Caldalkalibacillus thermarum: one gene and its partner. The protein of the gene in region 2 interacts with the protein of the main gene of each other region in a pairwise test. Links are inferred from orthologs where the notes say so. Each region holds a gene or a part of one and is shown on either strand. Other genes may lie near its edges.

Region 1 (4,981 bases), on a different replicon or contig from region 2:
GCATGCCGCCAAGCCAGCCGTTAGAGGAGAACGTTACGAAGAGCGTGTTCCCCTGCGTGGCATCCGCAAAGTGATCGCCCAGGCAATGACCAAGTCTGTCTATACAGCGCCGCATGTCACAGTGATGGACGAGGTCAATGTCAGCAAGCTGGTTGAATTAAGGCAAAAAGCCAAACCACTCGCAGAGAAAAAGGGTGTTAAATTGACTTATCTGCCGTTTATTGTCAAAGCAGCCGTGGCTGCCCTGCGTGAATTCCCACAGTTGAATGCCTCCATTGATGACGACAAAGAAGAGATTGTGTACAAGCATTATTACAATATCGGCATTGCCACTGACACGGAAAATGGTCTGCTTGTTCCTGTTGTGGAAGATGCGGACCAGAAGAACATATGGCAAATTGCCGCTGAAATCCGCGACCTGGCCACCCGCGGCCGGGAGGGCAAACTGTCCCGTGAGGAGCTGACCGGCAGCACCTTTACCATTACTAACATTGGTTCGGCCGGAGGCATGTTCTTCACACCGGTTATCAACTATCCTGAAGTGGCTATTTTGGGAACAGGCCGCATTCAGGAAAAGCCAGTGGTTGTTGATGGAGAGATAAAAGTGGCTCCGGTGATGGCACTGTCCTTAAGCTTCGATCACCGTTTGATTGATGGGGTAGCCGCACAGCAGTTTGTCAACTATGTGAAACAACTTCTGGAAGATCCAGATATGTTAATCTTAGAGGCATAATGGGGGTGACCAAACATGGTTGTAGGTGAATTTGGCAAAGAAGTGGATGTGCTGGTGATCGGTGCAGGCCCGGGTGGATATGTGGCTGCCATCCGGGCAGCCCAACTGGGCAAGAAAGTGACGATTGTGGAGAAAGACAAACTGGGAGGCGTCTGCCTCAATGTGGGATGTATTCCTTCCAAAGCTTTGATTTCGGCAGCCCATAAGTATGAACTGATGAATGATGACCAGGGCATGGGCATTACAGCTGAAAATGTGACAGTGGATTTCGCCAAAGTGCAAGAATGGAAGCAAGGAGTCGTTCAAAAATTGACCGGTGGTGTGGAAACCCTGCTTAAAGGGAACAATGTTGAAATCATTCAAGGCGAGGCTATTTTTGTCAGCGAGGATGAAGTACGCGTCAACCGCGGCTATGAATCAGAACGCCTCAAATTTAACCACTGCATCATTGCCACCGGTTCCCGTCCTGTTGAGCTGAAGCCTTTCCCGTTTGGCGGCCGGATTATCTCTTCTACTGAAGCGCTCGCGTTGAAGGAAATTCCTAAAAGCATGGTGGTGATCGGCGGGGGATATATCGGCATTGAGCTGGGGCAAACCTTTGCCAAGTTTGGGACCAAAGTGACCATCCTTGAAGGTGAAAATCAGATTCTACCCACCTTCGAAAAACAAGTGGCCCAGCTGGTTCAGAAAAACCTTAAACGGCTCAATGTCAATGTGGTTAAAAACGCCATGGCCCAGTCTGCTGAACAAGATGAAAACAGTGTAACCGTCACCTATAAAGTGAAGGACAAAGAAGAAACCATTACCGCTGACTACCTGCTGGTCACTGTGGGACGCAAGCCAAATACTGATGAACTCGGTTTGGACATGGCTGGGGTTAAAGTGAATGAGAGAGGCTTAATAGAAGTGGATGAGCAGTGCCGCACCAGCAATGAACGCATTTTTGCCATCGGCGATGTGGTAGCTGGCCCTGCATTGGCTCATAAAGCCTCTTATGAAGGGAAGATAGCGGCTGAAGTGATAGCTGGAGAGCCCAGCGCTGTTGACTACAAGGTTATTCCGGCTGTGGTGTTCTCCGATCCTGAAATCGCCACTGTGGGACTGACAGAAGCAGAAGCGAAGGAAGAGGGTTATGAGGTGTCAGTAGGCAAATTCCCGTTTGCTGCCAATGGCCGGGCCCTTTCCGTCAACGCAACCGATGGTTTTGTTAAAGTGGTGGCCAATAAAGAAAACGGCGTTATATTAGGGGCCCAGGTTGTGGGTATGGAGGCTTCGAATCTTATTGCTGAGCTTGGACTGGCCATCGAGATGGGCGCCACACTGGAAGATGTTGCCTTGACCATTCACGCTCATCCCACACTGGGCGAGATGACCATGGAAGCGGCTGAAGTGGCCCTTGGGCAACCCATTCATATGGTCAAATAAAGACACCAATCTGAAATTGATAGTGAAATAAGCATGTCTGTTTGCCGTGACCCAGCTCACCAAATTAAGCCAATTTCCTGTCACCCTCATAATCGCATGAGTTTATGATTAAACTAACATCAACCTAAATACATCATAAGCGAAATGAGGGTGACAGACGTGGAGAAGAAAACCAGAAGCGGACAATCGGACGAATTGTATAAAGCGGAGCGTTTCAACAGCAGGGCCTTAATGGAAGCCTACAATAACGTTGTGGATGATGCTGGCGCTGAGTTTGCGGGTGAATTAGGGGTGGTGGATGAGGACACTTTGGAAGCCTCTCCCCACAGCGCCTTGTTATACACCCATAAACAAGCCATGGATGCTTATCGTGAAGGAACGGTTGAGGCCCGGCGGAAATACAATCAAAAGTCATGAATAATACGGTTACAAAAATAATCGTACCATTAGTACAGCTCCATCCCCTTGCTGATTCCCATAAATTCAACACTGAAAAACCATCATGCTATAAAAGAAAGGCACTATCGGGTTCGATAGTGCCTTTTCCATTGGCAGACGAGGTTGTGAAACATATCAAACTGCCTCAACAAGCTGCCTTAACGGTAACGTTTGGCTCCCAAATAACGTTGGGACCAATACGATGTGGTCATATTGCTGATCGTGACCCCCGTTGATGTGCCGCTATGGATAAATTGATTGTTGCCTAAATAGATTCCAGCGTGGGACGGACCGCTGGTATATGTCTCAAAGAACACAATATCACCGGGTTGGGGACTGGAAACTGAGGTCCCAGCGCTCCAGATGGAAGCCACTGTCCGGGGCAAATTAATGCCTTGGGTCCGAAAGACATATTGCAAGAAACCGCTGCAATCAAATCCGGTAGAAGGTGAAGAGCCGCCCCAAAGGTAGGGTGTGCCTATATATTTTTTTGCTTCATTAATCAGGGAGGAGACATTTAAACCTGAAGACGTGGAGCCAGACTGCCCGGTTTGAGACGGCACTTTTAATACTTGTCCCACATAAATGGTGTCAGAGGTGAGCTTATTTAATGCTTTTAATTGATTAACACTCGTGTTGTACTCCCGTGCTATTTTCCACAGGGAATCACCTGGTTTGACTGTATAGCTGGTGGCTGATACCGGTTTGGACTCTACTGTGACACTGGACTTGGAGGCATTTGTGCTAGAAGTAGGACCGGGGATCTTTAATACTTGTCCGACACGAATAAGGTCAGAACGTAGGTTATTCACAGATTTAAGTTGAGCAACCGTGGTATTGTAGTTTCTGGCAATTTTCCAGAGACTGTCACCTGGCTTCACGGTATAAGTGGCAGCCTGATATGTACTTGATGATCCTCCCGAACTGGAGGTATGTCTGTGAGGAGGAGCAATATACAGGCGTTGGCCTACATAAATCGTACTGGATCTGAGATTATTCCAGGCCATAAGCTGCTCAATGGTGACCTGATACTGACGGGAAATTTTCCACAATGAATCTCCCCTCTTAACGGTATATGTTCCTCCACTCGCCTCTGTATCTTTGGAAAAGGCAGCAAATGCAAGGACGGCGCATGCAGAAGCTGTAACTACTTTTCTCCTCAACCCAATCACCTCTTACTTAGTTATCTATTATTCTCGAATTTTTATTCTATATTTCGATAGTTTCCTCTACGTAGAAGTATTTTAATATAGTATCGCTAATTTTTCACCCCTTAAAAATTTACGGATACACAATATATCACCTTTAATGGAAAAAATAAACTTATCCATACAAAATAAATATCCATATAAAATCCTTGTCAAGTTTTTTTAAAAGTTTTTGAAGTCTGTGGCCCGACAAAAAATGAGGAGCCGCCGCTAAACGCTAGCGGCTCGTTAAAATATTAATGATCTCCATGTAAGTAGCATTGGATGGGATGTGATACTTGCCTGAGCGGATGTTTTTGTCCACTCCCAATTTGCGAAACAGTTGGAGCACTTCGCGTTCATTCCGGGCCAATCCTTTTTCTACGAGCTGGGCGGCAATATCCGGGCTGGTCATACCAGGCTGAATGGCAAGCTCAACCATTTCCTCGGGGGATTTTGTTTCACCAGCTTGGGGTTCAGATTCGGTCTTCTCCATTTCAGACGCTTCAGATTCGTTCTCTGTTAAGTGGGCAATGAGCCTTTGTTGCGCATGGTCGTCGAGGGCCGCATTAAACTCTTCCTCCGTCATGATGATATAGCCATGTTGCTTTGCCGCCTTTTGAATATCATCGATATGGTTTAAAAATAGCTTTTCGTCCCAGTTTTGGGCAGCGGAACGGTCATCTGTGCTCAAGGATGTCTGAGCCGGCGCCCCTTCTGTCCATTTTTGAAACATGAACCAGCTCCCAATGAGCAGCATAAAGACCAGGGCGACGTTTATTCCCCAAACCAGACGTTTTTTTGTGTCATTTCCTATGTACTGCAAGGAGACGATCGACCAGGTTAAGTTTTCAAGCTTAAGCTGCACCTGATAAAGCTCACCTTTGTGTTTTAACTTGACTTTGAAAAGCAAATGTTGGCCGGCGTCCTCAATTTCTTCTATCGTACTTTTATGCAGCTGTTTGGTCATCACTTGCTTCAGGGCTTCATCACTGGAGGGAAGGCCAGACAGTGTTGAACGCCATTCATCACAAATGTCTTCAGTAAAAATTTCCGATGTCAAGGACGGATATTGATATGTATCAATGACTTTCTTTAATTCCTTTCCTAATGCTTCCAACCACATTTGGTTCATTGCACTAGCCTCCATTGGCGCAATTTTTTGCTGTTTGTTAAATGCTTCGCAAAGGAAAAGGAT
Region 2 (3,404 bases):
CCAATATTGGAGCCATGTGTTTAAACTGGATCCCGACAAACCGATCTCAGACGAGGCTTTGGAAGCCATATGTGAATCAGGCACAGATGCCGTGATCATTGGGGGCACTTATGGCATTACGTATGAAAAAGTGATTGATTTATTGGGCCGCATCCGGCGTTATGCCCTGCCCTGTGTGTTGGAAGTCTCCAACCAGGACGCGATCGTCCCGGGCTTTGACCATTATTTTGTGCCTTTAGTCCTGAATGCCACCAATCCCGAATGGATCCTGAAACCCCATCAGCGGGCGATTAAGGCCTTTGGCACCATGATTCCCTGGGAGGATGTGTCTGTCGTGGGATACTGTGTGCTTAATCCCGCGTCAGCCGTTAGTGAGCTGACCCGGAGTGAGACCAATTTGAGCCTGGATGATGTGGTCGCCTACGGCCGCCTGGCAGCCCATATGCTAAAACTGCCCTATTTTTATCTCGAATACAGCGGTACAGTGGGAGAGGCCTCATTTGTGCAGGCTGTCTATCAGCAACTGAAAAAGGAGACGGACCTGCATCTCTTTTACGGAGGGGGCATTTCCAACCGCACCCAGGCGGAAACCATGCTAAATGGAGCGGATACCATTGTGGTGGGCAATGTCATCTATGAGGACCTTCGCCAGGCTTTACAAACCGTACCAGAGGGCAAAAGGTAACAGGTGTGGCAGGTTTACGCTGCACCAGTCGTGGATCTGGCAGAAAGAACCGTCAGCTGTTGGAGGCAAGCCATCATGATACAAGACGATACAAGGAGGCAATATCATGGCAGCATCGGTCACGGAACGTCTGTTGGCCGGCCTGAATGAACAGCAGCGCCAGGCCGTGCTCACAACAGAAGGGCCTGTACTCATCATGGCGGGTGCAGGGAGCGGCAAAACCCGGGTGTTGACTCACCGTATCGCCTGCCTGTTGGCGGAAAAGGCAATAGCGCCGTACAACATTTTGGCGATTACGTTTACCAATAAAGCGGCCAGGGAAATGAAAGAGCGGGTGGCCCATCTGGTCGGTCCCGTGGCGGAGGACATTTGGATTTCTACTTTTCACGCCATGTGTGTGCGCATCTTGCGACGGGATATTGACCGCATTGGCTATAACCGCCATTTTTCCATCTTGGACACCCAGGACCAGCTGGCGGTCATCAAGGAGTGCATGAAGGAACTGAATATCGACAGCAAAAAATTTGATCCCAGAGCCGTGCTGGGCACGATTTCCGCTTATAAAAACGAGCTGAAAACACCGGAGCAGGTCAGCCAGATGGCAGGGAACTATTATGACCAGATCGTGGCCACCGTTTATGAAAAATACCAGCAAACCTTGCGCTCCAACCATGCCCTCGATTTTGATGACCTGATCATGCAAACCGTGCATTTGTTTCAACAGGTGCCTGATGTACTGGACTATTACCAGCGCAAATTTCAATATATCCATGTGGATGAGTACCAGGATACGAACCGGGCCCAATATCTCCTGGTGCGCATGCTGGCTGACTTTCACCGCAATATCTGTGTGGTTGGCGATTCTGACCAGAGTATTTACAAATGGCGCGGTGCAGATATTAGCATTATCTTGTCCTTCGAAGAAGACTACCAGGACGCGACCGTGATTAAACTTGAACAGAATTACCGTTCGACCAAACGCATCCTTGAAGCAGCCAATGAAGTGATCAAGCACAACGTGCAGCGCAAAGAGAAGAAACTGTGGACGGCCAATGAACAGGGCAGCAGGATTAAATATTACCGGGCGGAGAATGAACACGATGAAGCTTACTTTGTTACCAAACAAATCCAGGAGGCGGTCAAGGCAGGCCGTAATTACAGCGACTTTGCTATTCTGTACCGGACCAATGCCCAGTCCCGCGTATTGGAGGAAGTGTTTGTCAAAGCCAATATTCCGTATCAGATGGTCGGCGGAATCAAATTCTATGAACGGAAAGAAATAAAAGACATTTTGGCTTACTTGCGGCTCATTGCCAACCCCAACGATGACATCAGTTTTCGCCGCATTGTCAACGTGCCCAAACGGGGCATTGGCCAGGCCTCCCTCGATAAACTGGCTTCCTATGCGGCTGAAAAGAATATGTCCCTGTTTGAAGCGTTGGCTGAAGTGGATTTCATCGGCTTGAACAAACGGGCAGCCAACCAGCTGGCCCGCTTTTATGAATTGATCCACAACTGGAGCAGGCATGTAGAGTATCTCTCTGTCAGCGAATTGACCGGGGATGTATTGGAGAAGACGGGATACAAAGCAGCCTTGCTGCAGGAAGGGACACTGGAGGCCAAAGGACGCTTGGAAAACGTGGAGGAATTTCTCAGTGTCACTCAAGAATTTGAAAAGAAGAACGAGGATAAATCATTGCCTGCCTTTCTGGATGAGGTGGCCTTGGTCAGCGACATCGACCAGGTGGATGAGGATCAGGAAGGCAACGCCGTCATGCTGATGACCCTTCACGCAGCCAAGGGTTTGGAATTTCCCGTTGTTTTCCTGGTCGGCATGGAAAACAATCTCTTTCCCCACAGCCGCTCGGCTTTGGACGAGGAAGAGCTGGAAGAAGAGCGCCGCCTCGCCTATGTGGGTATCACCCGGGCTGAGGAGGAGCTGTATCTGACCAATGCCAAGATGCGGACCATATTTGGGCAAACGGTGATGAATCCTGAATCCTGTTTTATCGAGGAGATTCCCGACCATCTGTTGGAACCTGTGCATGGGGAGGAAAAAGCGCCATTGCGCTTAACCTCAACTGGCCGCAAGACCCCCGGACGGTCAAGTGGCAGGCGGTTGAGCCCGGACCGTTCCCAGGCCAGCACACTCAGCTGGCAGGTGGGTGAAAAAGTGCAGCATGCCAAATGGGGTGTGGGCACCATCGTCAGCCTTAAAGGGGAGGGGGATGACCTGGAATTGACCATCGCCTTTTCGCCCCCCGTTGGTCTTAAGCGGTTGCTGGCCACCTTTGCACCTATTTCCAAACTGGAAAAGAGGGATGACGAGTGAACAAAGAAGCGGCTCAAAAACGCCTTGAAGAATTGTACGAACAGATTGAAACCCATAACTATCACTACTTTGTACTGGACGATCCCCTCATTTCTGACCAGGAATATGATGCTTTAATGCAAGAGTTAATCAAACTGGAAGAACAGTTTCCTGAGTTAAAAAAACCTAACTCCCCTTCAGAGCGGGTTGGGGGCGAGCCGCTCCCCTACTTTGTAAAAGTGGAGCATGAAATTCCCATGCTTAGCCTGGCCAATGCTTTTAGCGAACAGGACTTGCGTGATTTTGACCGCCGGGTGCGGCAAGGGCTTGCCCCTGGTGAAGAAGTGGAGTATGTGTGTGAGCTGAAAATTGACGGCTTGGCTGTTTCCCTGCGCTATGAAAACGGCC

Evidence for each region.
Region 1: the proteins of pcrA (region 2) and lpdA interact in binary tests that used the Escherichia coli proteins (3 or more experiments, as listed by UniProt). The link is inferred for Caldalkalibacillus thermarum from one-to-one orthologs.

What each region holds. Positions count from the first base shown.
Region 1 is NZ_BMKZ01000011.1:63,172-68,152, reverse strand. What follows is about bases 82-2,953. They hold lpdA (dihydrolipoyl dehydrogenase), read left to right. Parts: upstream 82-748; coding sequence 749-2,158; downstream 2,159-2,953. Other genes in these bases: IEW48_RS06230 (C40 family peptidase), read right to left, coding at 2,755-2,953; IEW48_RS06235 (hypothetical protein), read left to right, coding at 2,318-2,575; IEW48_RS06245 (dihydrolipoamide acetyltransferase family protein), read left to right, coding at 82-733. In the rest of the region: more of IEW48_RS06245, read left to right, coding at 1-81; more of IEW48_RS06230, read right to left, coding at 2,954-3,759; IEW48_RS06225 (hypothetical protein), read right to left, coding at 4,022-4,918. UniProt on the Escherichia coli protein: Lipoamide dehydrogenase is a component of the glycine cleavage system as well as of the alpha-ketoacid dehydrogenase complexes.
Region 2 is NZ_BMKZ01000027.1:38,330-41,733, reverse strand. The notes cover bases 457-3,404. They hold pcrA (DNA helicase PcrA), read left to right. Parts: upstream 457-791; coding sequence 792-3,017; downstream 3,018-3,404. Other genes in these bases: ligA (NAD-dependent DNA ligase LigA), read left to right, coding at 3,014-3,404; pcrB (heptaprenylglyceryl phosphate synthase), read left to right, coding at 457-685. Also shown: more of pcrB, read left to right, coding at 1-456. UniProt on the Escherichia coli protein: A helicase with DNA-dependent ATPase activity. Unwinds DNA duplexes with 3'-5' polarity. Translocates on single-stranded DNA with 3'-5' polarity. Initiates unwinding more efficiently from a nicked substrate than double-stranded DNA.